Regions from separate parts of the Paenibacillus sp. FSL P2-0136 genome, predicted to be linked through region 2. Evidence: predicted binding sites of a transcription regulator. Region 2 holds the regulator's gene; the other holds the start of a gene.
What was found. The regulator CtsR, encoded in region 2, represses protease genes until heat stress. The targets are predictions, from matches to a motif close to ATGGTCAATAAAGGTCAAACA.
Positions count from the first base shown of each region.

Region 1 (11,653 bases), 960 kb from region 2:
TCCGGGAGGCCAGATATTCGTGGCGCTTCTCGCTCAGCGCTCCTCCATTCTCAAGCACCTCACGCATCACACGGTGGATGACCAGATCGGGATAACGGCGGATCGGTGAGGTGAAGTGGGAATAGAACTCCGCTGCCAGCCCGAAGTGCCCGGTGCTCTCGGCATCATACTTCGCCTGCTTCATGGAGCGCAGCATCATCGTGCTGATTACCGTCTGCTCCTTCGTTCCCTGAATCTGCTCCAGCAGATCCTGCAGCGCACGCGGGTGAACCGAATTCCCCCGGCCCTTCACGTGGTAGCCGAAGTTAGCCGCAAAAGCCATGAAGTTCTGCAGCTTCTCCGGGTCCGGGTCCTCATGAATCCGGTACAGGAAGGGAACCTTCAGCCAGTGGAAGTGCTCCGCCACCGTCTCATTAGCCACCAGCATGAATTCTTCAATAATCTGCTCCGCTACAGAGCGTTCACGTTTTACAATATCGATAGCCTTACCGGCCTCATCTACAATAATCTTGCTCTCTTCAAAATCGAAATCCACCGCCCCGCGCCGCATCCGGGCACCCCGCAGCTTCATCGCCAGCTCCTTCATCAGGCGGAAATCCCCGATCAGCGGAGCATAACGCTCCAGCAGCTCAGGATCTTCATCCTCGACAATCTTCCGTACATCAGAGTAGGTCATTCTCTCCTTCGTACGGATGACACTGGTGAAGACATCGTGGTTCACGACCTTCATCTGCTCGTCGAATTCCATTTCACAGGACATCGTCAGACGGTCAACCTGCGGATTCAAGCTGCAGATACCGTTCGACAGCCGGTGCGGAAGCATCGGAATGACACGGTCCACCAGGTACACACTGCATCCGCGGTCGTAGGCTTCCTTGTCCAGCTCAGAGCCTTCACGCACATAATAGCCTACGTCAGCAATATGAACGCCCAGCTTATAATGGCCATTCTCCAGACGCTCTACGTTGACCGCATCATCCAGATCCTTGGCATCTGCGCCGTCGATCGTTACGATATTGAGCCCGCGCAGATCACGCCGCCCCTGCTCGATAATCTCTTCATCTGTGATCGAATCCGGCGCCTGCTCCGCTTCCGTCATCACCTCAGCCGGAAAAGCCTCCGGAAGCTGATGCTTACGGATTACCGACAGAATATCCACGCCCGGATCATCCTTATGGCCAAGGATCTCAATGATCTCACCCTCAGCCGCAGCACGGCCCTCCGGATAGCTCACAATGCGGACAACCACCTTTTCCCCGTCAACCGCACCCTTGAAAGACTCCCTTGGGATGAAAATATCCCGGTTAATCCGCTTATCATCAGGCAGCACGAAGCCATAGGTCTCCAGGCTCTGGAAAACACCCACTGTCTGCGACACACCTCTGATCAGAATCCGTTCCACTTCGCCTTCCATTCGCCCGCCGGACGGGCTCTTAGAGGTAATACGAATCAAGACGATATCGCCGTTCATAGCCCCCTTCAGATCGTTCGCGTGGATATACACATCCGGGTGCTCCCGGTTATCGGGAATCAGAAAAGCAAAGCCCTTGGCATGAACCTGCAGCCGTCCGCGCAGCAAATCCATCCGCTCAGGCACACCATAACGGCTGCCCCGGGTCAATATGATCCGGCCGTCCTTTTCCAGGTCAATCAATAGAGCCTCAAAGGCTTTGAAATCGGCACTATCCTGAGTGGCGAAATGGCTTACCAGTTCTTCATAGGTTAGTGGTTTATAAGCGGTCTCCCGCATGAAATCAAGTAAGATTTCCTGTGTTATCATGTTCGTTACCTCAGCCTCCTGCTGCATTCCTATGCATTGGCATACTGTATGCCTTGTCCTATTATACAGCTAATCATTTCAAGTAAAATTTACCTTTATATACTTCATACCCTAGTATACACGAAATTAATCCCGGGCATCCCTGTTATGATGTTCACAATATTAAATCTGCATACAAAATAACCCCACAAAGTGGGGCTTTAGCTTCGATGATGACTCAGGTACTTTGCGGGGACCCCAAATCTATCAAAAAAGCCCCCGTCTATTCCATTCAGAACAGAGCGAAGGCTTACTGTAGACGAGTTATTCAACAACAATGGCAACAACTATTGACATGATGAAGAATCCTGCCGCCAGACCAACTGTTACACGCTGCAGCACAAGCTCCATACCGCGCGCCTTTGTTTTACCGAAGAGATGCTCAGCACCGCCGGAGATGGCACCGGAAAGACCTGCACTTTTCCCTTTTTGCAGAAGAACGACCGCAATCAGACCTACGGCAAAAATCAGAAGCACCACTTTCAAAAAGATATCCATTCACTTCCACCTCCTACGTCCAAGCATCACTATCTATGCTAAATTAGAATATCCGTTTCATAAACAGCATTTTTATTTTATCATAGCCACAGAATGAATACAACCTTCCAGACGGCATTCCCGCCCTATCACACTATGAAAATCTCATGTTGTCCCTCTATCGCAGATATCAGCATCAAAAAAGCCTGCCGGAAACCGGCAGGCTCATTGTATCTATAGATTCAAAAGAAATTATCTTTTGAGGTTGTAGAAGGATTTCAGGCCGTTGTATTGAGCCAATTCGCCCAGCTCGTCTTCGATGCGAAGCAGTTGGTTGTATTTAGCCACACGGTCTGTACGGGAAGGAGCACCAGTCTTGATCTGGCCTGCGTTGGTAGCTACAGCGATGTCAGCAATAGTGCTGTCTTCGGACTCACCGGAACGGTGGGAGATTACAGCTGTGTAGCCGGCACGTTTTGCCATTTCAATCGCATCGAAGGTTTCAGTCAGTGTACCAATCTGGTTAACCTTAACCAGGATGGAGTTACCGATACCCTTTTCGATACCTGTTGCCAGACGCTCAGTGTTCGTAACGAACAGGTCGTCACCAACCAATTGGACTTTATCGCCCAATTTTTCAGTCAGCAATTTCCAGCCATCCCAGTCATCTTCGGACATACCATCTTCGATAGTGATGATTGGGTACTTCTCAACCCATGAAGCCAGCAGGTCAACATACTCAGCGGAAGTGTAAGATTTACCTTCGCCTGCAAGTGTGTATTTACCGTCTTTGTAGAACTCAGTGGAAGCAACGTCCATACCAAGGAATACGTCAACGCCTGGTTTGTAACCGGCTTTTTCGATCGCTTCGATGATTGTAGTGATCGCTTCTTCATTGGAACCCAGGTTCGGTGCGAAGCCGCCTTCGTCGCCAACTGCTGTGTTCAGGCCTTTGGATTGCAGTACGGATTTCAGGTTGTGGAAGATTTCTGCACCAGTACGCAGTGCTTCCTTGAAGCTTGGAGCGCCTACTGGAAGAACCATGAACTCTTGAACGTCGATGTTGTTGTCGGCATGCTCACCACCGTTGATGATGTTCATCATTGGTACTGGAAGAGTCTTGGCATTGAATCCGCCCAGGTATACATACAAAGGAATGTCCAGAGCAGTTGCAGCAGCGCGAGCTACGGCCATGGATACAGCCAGGATTGCGTTAGCGCCCAGCTTGCCTTTGTTCGGAGTTCCGTCCAGAGTGATCATCAGCTTGTCGATGCCCACTTGGTCAAGAGCGTCCATACCGATTACTTCTGGAGCGATAATTTCGTTTACGTTCTCAACAGCTTTCAGAACGCCTTTGCCCATGTAACGGGATTTGTCGCCGTCACGAAGCTCTACAGCTTCATGAGCGCCAGTGGAAGCTCCGGAAGGAACGATAGCGCGGCCTTTTGCGCCGGACTCCAGATATACGTCAACCTCTACAGTAGGGTTACCACGGGAGTCAAGGACTTCGCGTGCATACACATCAGAAATAATAGTCATGTAAGTTTAATCTCCTTTTATACAATGGTTTTGGGTTTACACAAACAGATGTCTTGCTTATTTGCGGCTGGCAATCATGGATTGTCCGGTCATTTCCGCAGGCTGCGGAAGTCCCATCAGATCTAAGATTGTCGGTGCCACATCTGCGAGAATACCAGCTTCGCGCAGAACTACATCTTCAGTGGTAACGATGAACGGTACCGGGTTGGTGGTATGGGCTGTGAACGGACGTCCGTTCTCATCGAATACCATATCAGCATTTCCGTGGTCGGCAATGATAATAGCAACGCCGCCCTTGGCAACTACAGCATCCACAACCTTGCCTACGCATTCGTCCGTTACTTCGACTGCCTTGATTGTAGGCTCCAGCATGCCGGAGTGTCCTACCATATCAGGGTTAGCAAAGTTCAGGATAATGGCATCCTGTCTATCCGCCTCAATCTCCGCTACGCAGGCCGCCGCCACTTCGTAAGCGCTCATCTCTGGCTTCATATCATAGGTTGCCACCTTTGGCGAGTTGATCAGGATACGGGTCTCGCCCGGAAGCTCCTCATCGCGTCCGCCGCTGAAGAAGAAGGTCACATGCGGATACTTCTCGGTCTCTGCAATACGCAGCTGCTTCTTGTTCTGCTGAACCAGCACTTCACCGAGCGTGTTGTCCAGATTCTTCGGGGAGTAAGCCACGAAGCCTTGAACTGTCTCACTGAAGGTAGTCAGACATACGAAGTGCAGGCCTTGCGGGAACTTAGGTCCACGGTCGAAGCCGCGGAAATCCGAGTTCGTGAACACTTGTGACAGCTGAATCGCACGGTCAGGACGGAAGTTAAGGAAAATGACGGAATCGCCGCTCTCCACGGTCGCTACCGGGTTGTTTTGGCTGTCCACAATTACACTTGGCTCCACGAATTCATCGAACACAGAATTCTGGTAGGATGCAGTGATGGCCTGAAGGGCATCGGTATATTTAGGGCCTTCCCCATATACCATTGCACGGTAAGCCTTCTCTACACGTTCCCAGCGCTTGTCACGGTCCATCGCGAAGTAGCGTCCGGATACCGTAGCAATTGTACCTACGCCAACCTCTTCAATCTTGGCGACCAGATCCTGAATGAACTTCTGTCCACTGTCGGGTGGTACGTCACGGCCATCCATGAAGGCATGAATATAGACTTCATGCAGATCTTCTTTTTTGGCCAGATCGAGCATGGCGAACAGGTGATTGATGTGGCTGTGTACGCCGCCATCGGATACCAGTGCATAGAGGTGAAGCTTTTTGCCGGTTGACTTAGCGCTTCTTACGGCAGCCACCAGCGTCTCGTTATCGAAGAATTCTCCATCACGGATCGACTTGTCGATACGGGTCAGGTCTTGATATACAATCCGGCCGGCACCAATGTTAAGGTGCCCTACTTCAGAGTTACCCATTTGGCCTTCCGGCAGACCTACAGCTTCACCGCAAGCGGTAAGCGTAGTATTCGGATATTGCTTCAGGTAACGGTCGTAGTTCGGCTTGTTGGCTTGGGCAACAGCGTTGCCTTCATCCGTGTTCCGCAGTCCGAAGCCGTCCATGATAATCAGTGCTACAGGTCTTGGAGCTGACATTCTTACTTCGCCCCCTCAACGAGTGAAACGAAGGAAGCAGGCTGCAGGCTGGCACCGCCGACGAGAGCGCCGTCGATGTCGCTTTGACTCATGTACTCCGTTACATTCTCAGGCTTCACACTGCCGCCGTATTGGATACGAACTGCATTAGCCGTTGCTTCATCGTACAGGCCTTTAACAAGGGTACGGATATAAGCAATAACTTCGTTAGCATCCTGGGAAGTGGAGGATTTACCTGTACCAATCGCCCAGATCGGCTCATAAGCGATAACTACGCTTGCTGCCTGCTCTGCGCTAAGACCGGCAAATGCCGCTTCAGTCTGCACCTTGCATACGTCCTTAGTCTGGTCAGCTTCGCGCTCTTCCAGCTTTTCGCCTACGCAGACAATTGGAGTAATGCCGTGACGGAAGGCCGCATGCATCTTCTTGTTGACGATTTCGTCCGTTTCACCGAAATAAGCACGGCGTTCGGAGTGGCCGATAATAACGTACTCTACACCAAGATCCTTCAGCATTACGCCGCTGATCTCACCTGTATAAGCGCCGTTATCTTCGAAGTGCAGGTTCTGTGCACCAATTTTGATGGTAGTGCCTTGTACCGCTGCAACCAGTGCAGGCAGGTTCGTGAATGGCGCGCAGATTACAGTCTCTACGCCTGCCACTTCCGCCTGGCCTTTGATTTCAGCGATGAAGCCTTCGGCTTCCGGAACGGTTTTGAACATTTTCCAGTTGCCTGCAATAATAGGTGTTCTACTCATAGTGATGTATTGCCTCCCTCTTCGGTATTACTTGTCGTTCAGTGCTTCTACACCTGGAAGAGCCTTACCTTCCATGAACTCGAGCGATGCGCCGCCGCCAGTGGAGATGTGATCCATCTGGTCTGCGAGGTGGAATTTCTCAGCAGCCGCAGCGGAATCGCCGCCGCCAATAACAGTGTAGCCTTCGGTAGTAGCACAAGCCTGAGCCACAGCCTTGGTGCCTTCAGCGAAGATGTCGATTTCAAATACGCCCATCGGTCCATTCCATACAACCAGCTTGGAGTTTTTGATAATATCGGCATAGATTTCACGGGTCTTAGGACCGATGTCCAGACCTTCCCAATCTGCAGGGATCTCGGTTGCATCTACAATCTTGGTGTTGGCATCTGCACCGAACTTGTCAGCCACTACAACGTCAACCGGAAGCACGAAGTTCTTGCCCAGCTTCTTGGCCTTCTCGATGAATCCAAGCGCTGCATCAATCTTGTCGTTGTCTACCAGGGATTTACCGATTTCGTAACCTTGAGCCTTGGTGAACGTGTAGGAGAGGCCGCCGCCAATCAGTACATTGTCAGCCAGATTCAGCAGGTTGTCGATAACGTCAATCTTGTCTTTCACCTTGGAACCGCCGATGATGGCAGTGAAAGGACGTTCCGGGTTAGAAAGCGCCTTGCCGAGAACGGACAATTCCTTCTCCATCAGAAGACCGGATACTGCCGGCAGGAAGTGAGCGATTCCTTCTGTCGAAGCATGGGCACGGTGAGCTGCGCCGAATGCGTCATTGACGAACAGGTCAGCCAGTTCAGCGAACTGCTTAGCCAGTTCAGGATCATTCTTCTCTTCGCCTTTGTAGAAACGGACATTCTCAAGCACAAGCACATCGCCATCGTTCAGTTCAGCGATTTTTGCTTTTACAGCTTCGCCAATGGCCTCATCAGCCTTGGCTACCGGTTTGCCGAGCAATTCAGATAAACGGACTGCAGCGGAAGTCAACCGCATGGAATCGACGAATTCGCCTTTAGGACGGCCCATATGGCTGGCCAGAATGACCTTTGCACCGTTCTCAATCAGGTATTTAATTGTTGGAAGGGTTTCGCGGATACGGGTATCATCAGTGATCTTGCCGTCTTCCACTGGCACATTGAAATCTACACGCACGAATACGCGTTTGCCTTTTACTTCTACATCACGGACACTTTTTTTGTTCATGATTAACATTTCCTCCACACCCAAAATTGGTTCCTTCACAAAGCCATTTCACGCGAATCCAGTTCATTTAGAAAGAGCGGAAACAGACTTTCCTTGTTTCCGCTCTATTGTACTTCTTATATGAAATCGGTCTTATTTAGCAAGCTTAGCGAATTTCTCCAAAGTACGAACCAGCTGTGCAGTGTAGGACATTTCATTGTCATACCAAGCAACAGTTTTAACCAGCTGTTTGTCGCCAACAGTCAGTACTTTTGTCTGAGTTGCATCGAACAGGGAACCGAAAGTCATACCCTTGATGTCGGAAGATACGATTTCGTCTTCAGTGTAGCCGTAAGTTTCTGGGTCAGAAGCTTCCTTCATGGCTGCATTGATTTCTTCAACAGTTACGCTCTTATCCAGAACAGTAACCAGCTCAGTCAGGGAACCTGTAGCTACAGGCACACGTTGTGCTGCACCGTCAAGCTTGCCCTTCAGTTCTGGAATAACCAGGCCGATGGCTTTAGCAGCACCGGTAGTGTTAGGGATGATGTTCTCAGCAGCAGCGCGGGCGCGTCTGAAGTCGCCTTTTGCGTGTGGAGCATCAAGAGTGTTCTGGTCACCTGTGTAAGCGTGGATCGTAGTCATCAGGCCTTCGATGATACCGAACTTGTCGTTCAGGACTTTGGCCATTGGAGCCAGGCAGTTCGTTGTGCAAGATGCGCCGGAGATTACTGTTTCGGAACCGTCAAGGATGTCATCGTTAACGTTGTACACAACAGTTTTCATGTCGCCTGTAGCTGGAGCGGAAATAACTACTTTCTTAGCTCCGCCTTTAAGGTGCTTCTCAGCGGCTTCTTTAGTTGTGAAGAAACCAGTACATTCCAGAACGATATCAACGCCAAGCTCTCCCCAAGGAAGTTCTTCAGGGTTGCGGTTCGCCAGAACCTTAACATCTTTACCGTTTACTTTGAAGAATCCGTCATGAACTTCAACGTCTCCCTGGAATTTACCTTGAGTTGTATCATATTTAAGCAAATGAGCAAGCATCTTAGCGTCAGTCAAGTCATTGATTGCTACCACTTCGATACCTTCTACATTTTGAATACGGCGGAATGCAAGGCGTCCAATACGTCCAAAACCGTTAATACCAACTTTTACACTCATTGAATAGTTCCTCCTAGAGTTCGTTTTATTTATTCAAGACAAGCCGTGAGGCTCGTCAAGACAACAATGTTAAGTATAATGCATAAACCCTTTGCGCGCGCCCCATTTAATGGAATCTATAGGGCCTTTTGTAGCTGTGTGTCGATTTCCTTGCCGATTTCAACAGCCGCCGCCTCGTCGATGACGAGAATATCCTCTTGCCCGAACCGCAGCATCGCATGAATGGCCTTCGCCTTGCGTTTGCCGCCGGCAATACCGATAACGACTTCTGTACGGATAATGTCTTCCAGGCGCAGCCCCATGGTCCGCATCGTATGAACCACTTCGCCATTCTCATTGAAATAGTATCCGAAGGACTCGGCTACGGCTCCCTCGCTCTGAATCTCTGAGATCGTCCCGGAGTCCAGCTTGCGGCGGTGGGTCATTTCAATGGCGTCGCCTATTCCATGTACAATAATACGCGATCTGCGGATAATTTGTACAATCTCTCCAATATTGGAGTCCTGCGCAAGCGACTCATATGCGTCTCCGCTAAGCAGATCGGGCACATGCAGCAGACGGTAATTGGCGCCAATCCGTTTGGCCATGGTTGAAGCAATGGTGTTGGCCTGTATCTCCATGCTCTCTCCCAGTCCTCCACGCGCCGGAACAACCCAGGCGTTCTTATAGGAAAGGGATAGCGGCGGGGTCAGCTGATCGGCCATCTCGGCCAGTGTTGATCCGCCTGTGACGGCAATCGTATCGTCACTGCGCAGTACGCTGAGCAGTGCCTTGGAGCCTGCGCGCCCCAGCTCACGCTTGGTGAACGGCGATGTCTCACAATCGCCAGGTACCACAATTACTTTGGTGAGACCGTACGTTGTACGAATTTTCTCTTCCAGATCATCCAGGCCGAATAGGCTCTTGGCGACCGGCTCCAGCAGGTCAAGCAGTCTGCGACCGGCATCGCTAATGCGCATACCGACGCTCTCGATCTCAATGAGCCCCTGCGATTTCAGAAGATCCGTCTCGGCGCGCAGCACCCGCTCGGTCATATCAAGCGATGCGGCTAACGTCCTGCGCCCAATAATATCGGACAGCATGATCTGATGTAGAATCGTATACCGTCTCTTAAGGGTTTCCATGAGATCAGGCAGAAGCTGCTTTTGGATTTCCAATAGATTACGCATGCTTTCACTCCTGCAACTTCGTCTTTCTCTTATCCCTTGTTCGTGGTCTCAAAATGTCCCGGGTTAACTTTTTAAGTCCCACCCATATTCTACCCAAAACTGACGCCAAGTGCAAGTGTTCCGAGACTATAATTCTCAGCCCGCTTTCATCTTATACATGGGCTTGTTCGGCAGCCCACTGGCAGGAGGCGCATTTCCGGCTCTATTAATGGAGGCAGAGAAAACTATTTTTGCGCAGGATGCCTAATACGCATTGCTTTTATCCGAGAAGTATATTATAATAATTTCTGTTGCGCCCGTGGTCCAATGGATATGACGTAGGCCTCCGAAGCCTGAGATCCAAGTTCGATTCTTGGCGGGCGCGCCATTTTTTTCAAGCTTGTACATAATTTAGTTCCGATTATATTATATTTAACCAATGAGCCGCTTGAGGGCTCTTTTTTTTGAAAGTAAGTTTGACTTTCTTTGACTTTTTGTTTGAATTTGTTTATCATGTGGTTAATACGGTAACAGTAAAAAATGAACACATTCGAAGCACCAATTTCAAGGAGGTTTTCCACGTGAGTTATATTCCTATGGTAGTAGAACAGAGCAACCGCGGTGAGCGCGCTTATGACATCTATTCCCGCCTGCTGAAGGACCGCATCATTTTCCTTGGAACGGAGGTTAATGACGTGGTTGCCAATTCCATCATCGCACAAATGCTCTTCCTGGCTGCCGAGGACCCGGATAAGGATATTCACCTGTATGTGAACAGCCCAGGCGGTTCCATCACAGCGGGTATGGCCATCTTCGATACAATGCAATACATTAAGCCGGATGTGTCCACCATCTGTGTAGGTATGGCCGCTTCCATGGGAGCTTTCCTGCTGAATGCCGGCGCCAAGGGCAAGCGCTTCGCCCTGCCGAACAGCGAAATCATGATTCACCAGCCGCTAGGCGGTGCCCAGGGGCAGGCTTCGGATATCGAGATCCGCGCCCGCCGCATCATCAAGCTGCGTGAGAAGCTGAACCGCATCTTGTCCGAGCGTACAGGCCAGCCGCTGGAGAAGATCGAGAAGGATACTGACCGCGACTACTTCATGAGCGCTGCAGACGCTGCTGAATATGGTATCGTGGACAAGGTAATTGAGAAGACTCTGCCAACAGGCGTATAAGTACCTGCTCCAATGAATACACAAAGAGGCTGTAACAGACCGGTCCGGTCCCGTTACAGCCTCTTTCTTATGCCCAGCCATTGCTGCCTACCTTAAGCTCCCGTACCCAAGGGCATCCAGCTTGCCTGCAATTACGCGGTAGCCTCTGCCGTTCGGGTGAATATGGTCCAGGAACAGCAGCCCCCGCTCATTACCGGCAAATTCATGGTATACCGAAGCAAACCCTACGTTATTGCTGCTGTAGCCTGCTGCATAGCGGTTGAACTCCCGCACCCACTCTGTTGCTTCATTCACCTGTGGGTAGGGATTATACAGACCTACCATCCGGATGATGTAGGGGCTGCGGGAACCTGCTTTGAGCTGTGTCAGGCTACCCATGATGTCGCTGTAGTTACGCTTGCAGTCCCTAAGCGCCTGCTGCAGTAATCCCTGGAATTCACCGGGCCGGGGCCCGGCTGCCCGGGCTGCCTTAATCAAGTCGTTGCCGCCAATGGACAGCGTAATGATCTGCGCATCCTTCACCGCTGCCCGGTAGACATTCGAGCTCCTCAGCCGTTGCTTCAGCCCCCCGGTGGTCAGACCGTTGACGCCAAGATTCGCCGGCACCACTGGTGTACCCAGCCTCCCTTCCGCCATCCGCCGGTAGACGGGGACGAAGCCGTTCCCGGGCAGCGCCCCGAAGCCGGTTGTAAGTGAATCCCCGATCGCTGTATAAGCATAGACCATAACCTTCCCCTCCCCGTTATAAGCTGCTTGCCTTCTATAGCTTATGACTATCCG
Region 1 covers NZ_CP150244.1:7,464,314-7,475,966, reverse strand. The annotation lists gene rnr (ribonuclease R) at 1-1,780, opposite strand, end outside; gene secG (preprotein translocase subunit SecG) at 2,084-2,317, opposite strand; gene eno (phosphopyruvate hydratase) at 2,549-3,835, opposite strand; gene gpmI (2,3-bisphosphoglycerate-independent phosphoglycerate mutase) at 3,893-5,437, opposite strand; gene tpiA (triose-phosphate isomerase) at 5,440-6,195, opposite strand; gene NYE26_RS32160 (phosphoglycerate kinase) at 6,223-7,404, opposite strand; gene gap (type I glyceraldehyde-3-phosphate dehydrogenase) at 7,537-8,547, opposite strand; gene NYE26_RS32150 (sugar-binding domain-containing protein) at 8,664-9,716, opposite strand; tRNA gene NYE26_RS32145 (tRNA-Arg) at 10,009-10,083, shown strand; gene clpP (ATP-dependent Clp endopeptidase proteolytic subunit ClpP) at 10,277-10,873, shown strand; gene NYE26_RS32135 (GDSL-type esterase/lipase family protein) at 10,961-11,599, opposite strand.
Region 1: the regulator CtsR is predicted to act here: its motif matches at 10,169-10,189, upstream of clpP (ATP-dependent Clp endopeptidase proteolytic subunit ClpP).

Region 2 (11,653 bases):
CGGGGTCGCCTCCGACCAGCACTAGCGAGCCGGGAACGATCCCGCCGCCAAGCACGCGGTTAAGCTCACCGATGCCCGTCAGAATACGGGGCTCCTTGTCACTTTCTATATTTATGATCGATTGCGCCTTTTCTTTACTCTGAAAAATAGGTGCATTCATGCCTTGTGTTTTGACGACGCTTTCCGTTTCCTCTACCATCGAGTTCCATTCCTGGCAGCCCGGGCACTTCCCGAACCACTTCGGTGATTCGTAGCCGCACTCGGTACAGAAAAATTTTGTTTTAGGTTTAGCCATGTGCACTCCTTACCGTCCGAACTTGCTAAAATTGCGGATATTTTACTCTTATTCAAAGTTTACCATTTCTGCACACTGAACGGAAGGACACTTAAGATCTAGTTTTCATTTGCGTCTTCTTTTAGGCATGTTAGGGTATAAACAAATAAAGCTCCCGCCCCTCTATACGGAGGAACGGGAGCATTGTTTCATTTTCCGGAACAATTATTCAGTTTCGACTGTTTTCTCCAGGGAGACCTCGGCCGGTGCTTCAACGGTGGTTACGACCAGTTCGCCGTTCACCTCATCAATGTTCAGGGAATCCCCCTTCTTGATGTTGCCCTTGAGCAGCTCTTCAGAGAGGCGGTCTTCGATATGCTTCTGAATCGCCCGGCGGAGCGGACGGGCACCGAAGGCCGGATCATAGCCCTCTTTGGCCAGGAATGCTTTGGCGCCGTCAGTGAGCAGGAAATCTACATCGTACTCACGCAGACGCTTGCGCAGCTCCTCGGACATCAGAGTCACGATCTCTGCGATATGCTTCTCATCCAGCGAGTGGAAGACAATGATCTCATCGATCCGGTTCAGGAACTCAGGCCGGAAGCTCTTCTTCAGCTCTTCCATAACCTTGCCCTTCATGTTGCTGTAATCCGCGCCTGCATCCTGTACTGCGGTGAATCCAAGCGTCGAATTCTTCTTGATCGCCTGTGCCCCTACGTTCGAGGTCAGGATGATCAGGGTATTGCGGAAATCGACCACGCGGCCCTTGGAATCGGTCAGACGGCCGTCTTCCAGTACCTGCAGCAGAATGTTGAACACTTCAGGGTGGGCCTTCTCAATCTCATCCAGCAGTACAACCGAGTAAGGCTTGCGGCGCACCTTCTCTGTCAATTGTCCGCCTTCTTCATACCCTACATACCCTGGAGGCGCTCCGACCAGCCGGGAGGTGGAATGCTTCTCCATATACTCCGACATGTCGATGCGGATTACCGCATTCTCGTCACCGAACATCGCTTCGGCAAGCGCCCGCGCCAGCTCGGTCTTACCAACCCCGGTAGGTCCGAGGAAGATGAAGGAGCCCATCGGACGTTTCGGGTCCTTCAGACCCGCACGCGCCCGGCGGAGTGCCCGGCTGACCGCCTTAACGGCTTCGTCCTGGCCAATTACACGTTCATGCAGCAGGGCTTCCATATTCAGCAGGCGGTCTGTCTCTTCTTCCTTCAGCTTGCTGACCGGAATGCCGGTCCAGCTGGCCACCACCTGTGCGATATCCTCAGGTGTAACCTGGGAATCGGTGCGGCCCTGCTTTTCTTTCCACTGGTTCTTCGTAGTGTCCAGCTCTTCACGAATCTTCTGCTCGGTATCGCGAAGTGCAGCAGCCTTCTCGAACTCCTGGCTTTGTACTGCGGAATCCTTCTCCTTGCGGATATCATCCAGACGCATTTCCAGTTCCTTCAGATTCGGCGGGATGGTGTAAGAATTCAGTCTTACCTTAGAGCCTGCTTCATCAATCAGGTCAATGGCCTTGTCTGGCAGGAACCGGTCAGGAATGTAGCGGTCAGACAGCTTAACTGCTTCCACAATGGCTTCATCTGTAATCTTCACCCGGTGATGGGCTTCGTACCGGTCACGAAGACCGAACAGAATCTGTACAGCTTCCTCAGGGGAAGGCTGATCCACTGTGATCGGCTGGAAGCGGCGCTCCAGCGCGGCGTCCTTCTCAATATATTTGCGGTATTCATCAAGTGTTGTGGCACCGATGCATTGCAGCTCACCACGGGCGAGGGCAGGCTTCAGGATGTTGGAGGCATCAATCGCGCCTTCCGCACCACCCGCTCCGATAAGCGTATGAAGCTCATCAATGAACAGCACGATGTTGCCCGCCTGGCGAATCTCATCCATGATTTTTTTGAGGCGGTCTTCGAATTCACCGCGGTATTTCGTACCAGCCACTACAGAACCCATATCGAGGGTCATGACACGTTTGTCGCGCAGCGTCTCCGGAATTTCATTGTTGATGATCTTTTGGGCCAGACCTTCGGCAATCGCCGTTTTACCAACCCCAGGTTCACCGATCAGCACCGGATTATTCTTGGTCCGGCGGCTCAGCACCTGAATGACACGCTCAATTTCCTTGCTGCGGCCGATCACAGGGTCGAGGTTACCGTCCTTGGCATAGGCCGTCAGATCGCGGGCCAGGCCGTCCAGTGTTGGCGTGCTGACGTTAGCCGGAGCTCCGCTGTGGCTGGAGGTGGCTTCACTGCTGCCCAGGAGCTGCAATACCTGCTGGCGGGCCTTGTTCAGGCTAATGCCGAGATTGTTCAGCACACGGGCTGCTACGCCCTCTCCCTCGCGGATCAGACCGAGCAGGATATGCTCTGTTCCCACATACGTGTGACCCAGCTTGCGGGCCTCGTCCATGGACAGCTCGATCACCTTCTTGGCACGAGGAGTATAAGCGATGTTGGTCGGTTGTTCCTGACCTCTGCCAATCAGTGTTTCCACTTCATCCTGTATCTTCTCCAGACCCAGACCAAGTCCGATCAATGCCTTAGCGGCAATGCCGTCTCCTTCACGAATCAGTCCGAGTAAAATATGCTCTGTCCCAATGTTGTTGTGTCCCAAACGTACGGCTTCTTCCTGCGCCAGCGCCAGCACCTTTTGTGCGCGTTCCGTAAATCTTCCAAACATCATATCTCCTGCACCTCCACGGATAATAAATATCTATAATTTAATGTTGTGATCCCAGTGTCTCCCGGAGCAGCTTCGCCCGGTACATATCGCGTTCAGTAGGCGACAGCTCGTCACCGAACAGCTTTTGCAGAAAGCCCGGCTGAGTCTTGACATTCAGCTCATTGAGCACTGAAATCGAAGGCCCTTCCAGAATCCCCAGATCTACACCAAGCCGCAGATCGGAGAGCCGCTGTGCCGATTCTTTCAGTTCCATCACAGCAGCATAGGCCAGAATTCCGTAGGAGCGCTTGATACGGTCCGTAATCCGCAGAGCGGAATCGACCAGCAGGCGTTCGCGGGCGTTGCGTTCATGCTCTATAATCTGGGTGACTACGCTGTGAAGATTCTCAATAATCTCATTTTCGGTCTGTCCAAGCGTAATCTGGTTGGAGATCTGAAAGATATTCCCTACTGCTTCGCTGCCTTCACCATAAATTCCTCTAACGGTAAGCCCCACCTGATTAACTGCGGACAAAATGCGGTTGATCTGATGCGTCATCACCAAGGCCGGCAGATGCACCATAACCGAGGCTCTCAGCCCTGTTCCCACATTGGTGGGACAGCTTGTTAAGTAGCCTCTGCGGTCATCGAAGGCGTAATTGACAGCAGCCTCGAAAATATCATCGATGGCGGTTGCCCTTACCCAGGCTTCTCTGACCTGCAGCCCCGGGAACAGGCATTGAATGCGGAGATGATCCTCCTCATTGATCATAATGCTGACCGACTCGTCCTCATTAAGAATGACTGCCCCGCCCTTGGAATCATCCGCCAGTTTAGGACTGATGAGGTGCTTTTCCACCAGTACCTTTTTGTCCAGCTCACCCAGCTCATCCAGTCTCAACAGCTCGAAGCTGCCGAAGTCGGCCGAAGCTTCACCCTGAAATACGGGGGCAAGCTGCTCCAGCACCTCCTCCGACTGCTCTCTTGAAGCGAGCAGCGGGAACGGAAGATGCTCCAGATTACGGGCGATCCGCATACGGCTGCTGATGACAATCTCGGAATGGCTGCCGCCGCAGCGCATCCAGTCACTCAGTGCTTGTTCGGTAAACCGGAGACTTGACATGCCCGGATCCCTCCTATATATCAAAGACTTTACTCTTGTGGCATTTCTTTTTCAAGCTTGCGGATTCTGTCCCTCAGCTCAGCTGCGGTCTCGAACTCCTCCTGCACGATACTCTGCTGCAATTCCTGCTTCAGCTCATCAATCTGGCGCTTGCACATGATCTGTGCGCCCGCCCGTTTGGGAAGCTTGCCGACATGCGCTGTACTGCCATGCACCCGTCTGAAGAGCGGGTCGAGCGTACTGTCGAAATACTTATAGCAAGAGCTGCAGCCGAACCGTCCCAGCTTGCTGAACTGTGAATAGGTCATGCCGCAGTTTTCACAATGCAGACCCTGCACATTCTGTGCTGCTGTCTTGCTCTTGCCTGCGCCTTCCAGATCCAGAAGACCGGAAAGCAAGCTGTGGATAGAGAAGCCTCCCGCAGTTCCGGGAATCAGTTCACCCTTCTCCCGCGCACAGCTTTCGCAGATATGAAATTCCGTCTTCTCCCCGTTCACAATCTTCGTGAAGTGGAGTGTAGCCGGTTTGACGCCGCATTCCTGGCATAGCATGAGCGGTGTCCCTCCTTACCATTTGACAAATTATTTGCCCAATAAAGAGATTAGCATAGCCTTCATAAGCTTGGCACGAATCTCATCCCGGTACGGCAGATTAACCGTCAGGCATTCCCGGGAAACCGCAGACCGCATCAGACACGCTTCACGTTTGGAGAGGAAACGGGCCTCCTCCAGCTGATAAATCAGCCCTTCGGCAGAATTCTGATCAATATCATTCCCTATCGTGGAGTTCAGATGTGCGTATAAGGCCACATTCTGAGGCAGCTCATAGCGCTGAATCCGGATATATCCGCCGCCGCCGCGTTTGCTCTCCACCACATATCCCTTTTCCAATGTGAACCGTGTGCTGATGACGTAATTGATCTGTGACGGGACACAGGAGAACTGGTCCGCCAGATCATTGCGCTGAATTTCCACCGTACCTTCGGGACTTTCATGCAAAATATTCTTCAGATATTGTTCAATAATATCGGAGATATTACGCATCACTCATCCTCCAGTGTATAAGCATTGGTTAAATCTGTGCTGCGCCAACGCCTGCCGTCAGAGACATGCTCTTAAGAACTTAACCCGGGCAATGTAATAAGAATCGGCTGCAATAGCCTCTGCACTGCGCTTTTTCTCTAAATGTTACATTCCTGAGAACGATGATATCCGGCCTGCGTTGACTTTGACTTTCTTTGACTTTTTCATATTATAACATATTCTCGCTGAATGCCAAGGGGTTACTCTTATTTTCTACGTTTTGGCTGTATTGTATTCCGGTTGCCTGCTTCGTTCACTGAATGGAGGCGTTATGTATAGGACAGCTCTTCCCTTTCCAAGGGAAGAGGAAGAGCCGTTCTCTGTCAGAAAAAATCGAATAATGCCGTCTCGGCCTGCGGAATCAGCGCTTCAAGCCAAGCTGTCGCCTCAGCAGTCCCGGATAATTGTCCGTACTTTGCCGCCTGAAGCGGGCGCTTGTATCCCATCAGCAGCACAGTAAGCGTGCCGATACTGCATTCCAGGTCAGCCTCTGACCGCTCGCCCTGAATCCGGGTGAACGTCGCTGCCCCTTGCTCCGACACAGTCCACTGCCATAACCCGTTGTTCCATGATGCATGCTTATCTTCAATATAAAGCACCCGCTCCCGGTCACCCTCCGGCACATTGAAGATCATGTTCTCCACAAAAGCCTTAGCATTGACGATACGCGCCATGAAGTATGGATAATTCTCCTGCGCAATCCGCGGATCGGGAAGCAGGAAGGGCAGAATGTCGTCAGCCGGCACCAGCTTCAGCTGTGCAGCCGTAATCATGGAGTCGTGATTGGCCAGGAATGTCCACAAGCCCTGGCGGGCAAGCTCGTTCCCATAGATAAACTCATCGATGACCAGCTCCTGCTGCACTATTTTATACAGCACATAGCCCTCCGGTTCACCCTGCTCTGAATAAAACACACAGGAATGCGTAGCATCATCAAGCACACTTTCCTTCCACCAGGTCTCAGTGCGCTGGAGAGTCCCGTTATACCTCATGGCGAATTGGTCGTACAACTGCTGGAATACTGCAAGATCCGGGATATCGCGCTTCACGCTGCCCTTAATCTCCGTCTTGTGCGGGAACTTCCCTACCGGAAGAGTATACTTCTTATATTCACAGTAGATCTCCCATCCGAATTTACGGTAAAAGGGAATCAGGAACGGATGCAAAAAGGACAACGTCTGACCGGCTTCATTCATCGTCTCGAGCGCATGGGTCAGCAGATGGGCTACATAGCCCTGCCGGCGGTTCTCCGGCCAAGTGGCTACACCGGCGATGCCCCCCATAGAAATGGGCTTGCCTTGTATATATACCTGTAACGGAAGAAGCGTCAGCTTCGCACCTATGCTGTCTCCTTCAAAAATCGCCCAGGTTTGTTCCGGCTTGAAGTTCTCCCTGGCGCGTACTCTATCTTCTGCAGAAACCTTATACTTAAAAGCATATTCGGACAAGCTCAGGCTGTCCTCAAATTCTCCGGCACGTAATTGCCTGATTTCCATGCTGTTCCCCCCGTTACATTCCATAAATTAGCTCCAGATATTTGCTTAATAGAGAGTATAACAAGCCAAGCCGCCGGATGCTAATAAAGGCTGGCCACCAGTTGCAAAAAGAATAGTTATCCACAGCTTTTGCACAGCAAAGCAAAAAACCGGAAAGAGTTTCTTTCCGGCTGAAATGAGTTATCCCCGATTACATTTTATCTATCCACAATATTCACTTTTTATCCACAAAATCGGTGTATTACTTATGTTTTCGCTTGACTCATCCACAATATTGTGCGTGATCCCCCCATGATCCGGGGATCATTCTGTTCCTGTAAAGGTATCCACATGTGCGCAACTTTTCTGTACTTACTGAAATCTATCCACAGCTTTTCCACAGCCCTGCCCGCACGCAAAAAAACCACTGTCGATTGCTCAACAATGGCTCATGTGCTTGGCAACGTCCTACTCTCCCAGGACCCTTCGGTCCAAGTACCATCGGCGCTGGAGGGCTTAACGGTCGTGTTCGGGATGGGTACGTGTGGAACCCCTCCGCTATCGCCACCAAACGGGCATTTACAGCGTAAATGCTTCAGGAATTGATTCCTGAAAACTGAATCCGAAACGAATTTGTGTGTTAGTCTTTTTGGATAAGCCCTCGACCGATTAGTATTGGTCAGCTCCATGCATTGCTGCACTTCCACCTCCAACCTATCTACCTCGTCGTCTTCAAGGGGTCTTACATGTTGGGAAATCTCATCTTGAGGGGGGCTTCACGCTTAGATGCTTTCAGCGCTTATCCCGTCCGTACGTAGCTACTCAGCCATGCTCCTGGCGGAACAACTGATGCACCAGCGGTACGTCCATCCCGGTCCTCTCGTACTAAGGACAGCTCCTCTCAAATTTCCTGCGCCCACGACAGATAGGGACCGAACTGTCTCACGACGTTCTGAACCCAGCTCGCGTACCGCTTTAATGGGCGAACAGCCCAACCCTTGGGACCTACTTCAGCCCCAGGATGCGATGAGCCGACATCGAGGTGCCAAACCTCCCCGTCGATGTGGACTCTTGGGGGAGATAAGCCTGTTATCCCCAGGGTAGCTTTTATCCGTTGAGCGATGGCCCTTCCATGCGGTACCACCGGATCACTAAGTCCGACTTTCGTCCCTGCTCGACTTGTAGGTCTCGCAGTCAAGCTCCCTTATGCCTTTGCACTCTGCGAATGATTTCCAACCATTCTGAGGGAACCTTTGAACGCCTCCGTTACTCTTTAGGAGGCGACCGCCCCAGTCAAACTGCCCGCCTGACACGGTCCCCGTACCCGATAAGGGCACTAGGTTAGAACCTAGATACGATCAGGGTGGTATCCCAACGGCGCCTCCGCAGAAGCTTGCGCTCCTGCCTCACCGGCTCCCACCTATCCTGTACAGATCGTACCCAAATTCAATATCAAGCTGCAGTAAAGCTCCATGGGGTCTTTCCGTCTTGTCGCGGGTAACCTGCATCTTCACAGGTATTAAAATTTCACCGGATCTCTCGTTGAGACAGCGCCCAAGTCGTTACGCCATTCGTGCGGGTCAGAATTTACCTGACAAGGAATTTCGCTACCTTAGGACCGTTATAGTTACGGCCGCCGTTTACTGGGGCTTCGGTTCACAGCTTCGGGTTTAACCCCTAACCGCTCCCCTTAACCTTCCAGCACCGGGCAGGCGTCAGCCCGTATACTTCGCCTTACGGCTTCGCACAGACCTGTGTTTTTGCTAAACAGTCGCTTGGGCCTTTTCACTGCGGCCCCCTCGGGCTATTCACCCTACCGAGGCACCCCTTCTCCCGAAGTTACGGGGTCATTTTGCCGAGTTCCTTAACGAGAGTTCTTCCGCGCGCCTTAGAATTCTCTTCTCGCCTACCTGTGTCGGTTTGCGGTACGGGCACCTTCTCCTGGCTAGAGGCTTTTCTTGGCAGTGTGAGATCATGACCTTCGCTACTATAATTTTCGCTCCCCATCACAGCCCAGCCTTACGATGTGCGGATTTGCCTGCACACCAGCCTCACTGCTTAGACGGACATCCATCAGTCCGCGTCACTACCCTCCTGCGTCACCCCATCGCTCATAGCGGATTACGGTGGTACAGTAATTTCAAACTGTTGTCCTTCGACTACGCCTGTCGGCCTCGCCTTAGGTCCCGACTTACCCTGAGCGGACGAGCCTTCCTCAGGAAACCTTGGGCTTTCGGCGGATCAGATTCTCACTGATCTTTTCGTTACTCATACCGGCATTCTCACTTGTATGCTGTCCAGCGCTCCTTACGGTACACCTTCAACCCACATACAACGCTCCCCTACCCCAGATGCAAAGCATCTAGCCATAGCTTCGGTGGTGTGTTTAGCCCCGTTACATTTTCGGCGCAGAGTCACTCGACCAGTGAGCTATTACGCACTCTTTCAATGGTGGCTGCTTCTAAGCCAACATCCTGGTTGTCTGTGCAACTCCACATCCTTTCCCACTTAACACACACTTGGGGACCTTAGCTGATGGTCTGGGCTGTTTCCCTTTTGACAATGGATCTTAGCACTCACTGTCTGACTCCCGGCAAGAAGTAAATGGCATTCGGAGTTTGACTGAGCTTGGTAACCCTTGCGGGCCCCGCACCCAATCAGTGCTCTACCTCCACCACTCCATTCACCGAGGCTAGCCCTAAAGCTATTTCGGGGAGAACCAGCTATCTCCGAGTTCGATTGGAATTTCTCCGCTACCCCCACCTCATCCCCGCATTTTTCAACATGCGTGGGTTCGGGCCTCCAGTGCGTGTTACCGCACCTTCACCCTGGACAGGGGTAGATCACACGGTTTCGGGTCTACGTCCACATACTCAGTCGCCCTATTCAGACTCGCTTTCGCTGCGGCTCCGGCTTCTCACCTTAACCTTGCATGTTAAACGTAACTCGCCGGTTCATTCTACAAAAGGCACGCCATCACCCATAGAAAGGGCTCTGACTTTTTGTAAGCACACGGTTTCAGGTTCTATTTCACTCCCCTTCCGGGGTGCTTTTCACCTTTCCCTCACGGTACTGTTTCACTATCGGTCGCCAGGTAGTATTTAGCCTTAGCAGATGGTCCTGCTGGATTCATACGGGGTTTCACGTGCCCCGCACTACTCGGGATCCGTCTCGGAGAGAACACAGTTTAGGCTACAGGGCTTTTACCTCTATCGCGGGCCTTTCCAGACCTCTTCGCCTACCATATTCCTTTGTAACTCCATGTGAGACGTCCCACAACCCCAAGAGGCAAGCCCCTTGGTTTAGGCTGTTCCGCGTTCGCTCGCCGCTACTGACGGAATCACTATTGTTTTCTCTTCCTCAGGGTACTTAGATGTTTCAGTTCCCCTGGTCTGCCTCTGCGTATCCTATGTATTCAGATACGAGTAACTGCGAATTACCACAGCTGGGTTTCCCCATTCGGACACCCCCGGATCAAAGCTTGCTTACAGCTCCCCGAGGCAGTTTCGTTGTTCGCCACGTCCTTCGTCGGCTCCTGGCGCCTAGGCATCCTCCGTGTGCTCTTAGTAGCTTAACCAATGCGTTTTCCCTAAGGAAAACCGCTTAGCATCGCCATTAATTCAAAACTTGTTTACACAAGTTCAGCTTAAAGGAATGTTCTAAAACGCAAATTCGTTTCGGTATCCAGTTTTCAAGGATCAAGTTGTATCTAGTATTTCAGACATAACAAATAGATGAAGTTTGTTGGTGGAGCCAAGCGGGATCGAACCGCTGACCTCCTGCTTGCAAGGCAGGCGCTCTCCCAGCTGAGCTATGGCCCCGCAAATTCCATCAAAACCGAACAAATGGAAACGCTCAAGGCTTTACGAAGTAAAGCCTGCTTCAGGAAGTAAGCTTCCTGAAGACTTTTATTTGAATGTCTTCGTTGCAGAAGACGATTCTCCATAGAAAGGAGGTGATCCAGCCGCACCTTCCGATACGGCTACCTTGTTACGACTTCACCCCAATCATCTACCCCACCTTCGGCGGCTGGCTCCCTTGCGGGTTACCCCACCGACTTCGGGTGTTGTAAACTCTCGTGGTGTGACGGGCGGTGTGTACAAGACCCGGGAACGTATTCACCGCGGCATGCTGATCCGCGATTACTAGCAATTCCGACTTCATGCAGGCGAGTTGCAGCCTGCAATCCGAACTGAGACCGGCTTTGCTGGGATTGGCTCCACCTCGCGGCTTCGCTTCCCGTTGTACCGGCCATTGTAGTACGTGTGTAGCCCAGGTCATAAGGGGCATGATGATTTGACGTCATCCCCACCTTCCTCCGGTTTGTCACCGGCAGTCACTCTAGAGTGCCCAGCTTCACCTGCTGGCAACTAAAGTCAAGGGTTGCGCTCGTTGCGGGACTTAACCCAACATCTCACGACACGAGCTGACGACAACCATGCACCACCTGTCTCAACTTTCCCCGAAGGGCACCTGATGCATCTCTGCTTCGTTAGTTGGATGTCAAGACCTGGTAAGGTTCTTCGCGTTGCTTCGAATTAAACCACATACTCCACTGCTTGTGCGGGTCCCCGTCAATTCCTTTGAGTTTCAGTCTTGCGACCGTACTCCCCAGGCGGAGTGCTTACTGTGTTAACTTCGGCACCAAGGGTATCGAAACCCCTAACACCTAGCACTCATCGTTTACGGCGTGGACTACCAGGGTATCTAATCCTGTTTGCTCCCCACGCTTTCGCGCCTCAGCGTCAGTTACAGCCCAGAAAGTCGCCTTCGCCACTGGTGTTCCTCCACATATCTACGCATTTCACCGCTACACGTGGAATTCCACTTTCCTCTTCTGTACTCAAGTCACCCAGTTTCCAGTGCGACCTCAGGTTGAGCCCAAGGTTTAAACACCAGACTTAAATAACCGCCTGCGCGCGCTTTACGCCCAATAATTCCGGACAACGCTTGCCCCCTACGTATTACCGCGGCTGCTGGCACGTAGTTAGCCGGGGCTTTCTTCTCAGGTACCGTCACTCCGGTA
Region 2 covers NZ_CP150244.1:6,506,167-6,517,819, forward strand. The annotation lists gene radA (DNA repair protein RadA) at 1-295, opposite strand, end outside; gene clpC (ATP-dependent protease ATP-binding subunit ClpC) at 500-2,968, opposite strand; gene NYE26_RS27805 (protein arginine kinase) at 3,006-4,070, opposite strand; gene NYE26_RS27810 (UvrB/UvrC motif-containing protein) at 4,100-4,621, opposite strand; gene NYE26_RS27815 (CtsR family transcriptional regulator) at 4,652-5,113, opposite strand; gene NYE26_RS27820 (GNAT family N-acetyltransferase) at 5,476-6,648, opposite strand; rRNA gene rrf (5S ribosomal RNA) at 7,083-7,199, opposite strand; rRNA gene NYE26_RS27830 (23S ribosomal RNA) at 7,277-10,204, opposite strand; tRNA gene NYE26_RS27835 (tRNA-Ala) at 10,373-10,448, opposite strand; rRNA gene NYE26_RS27840 (16S ribosomal RNA) at 10,576-11,653, opposite strand, start outside.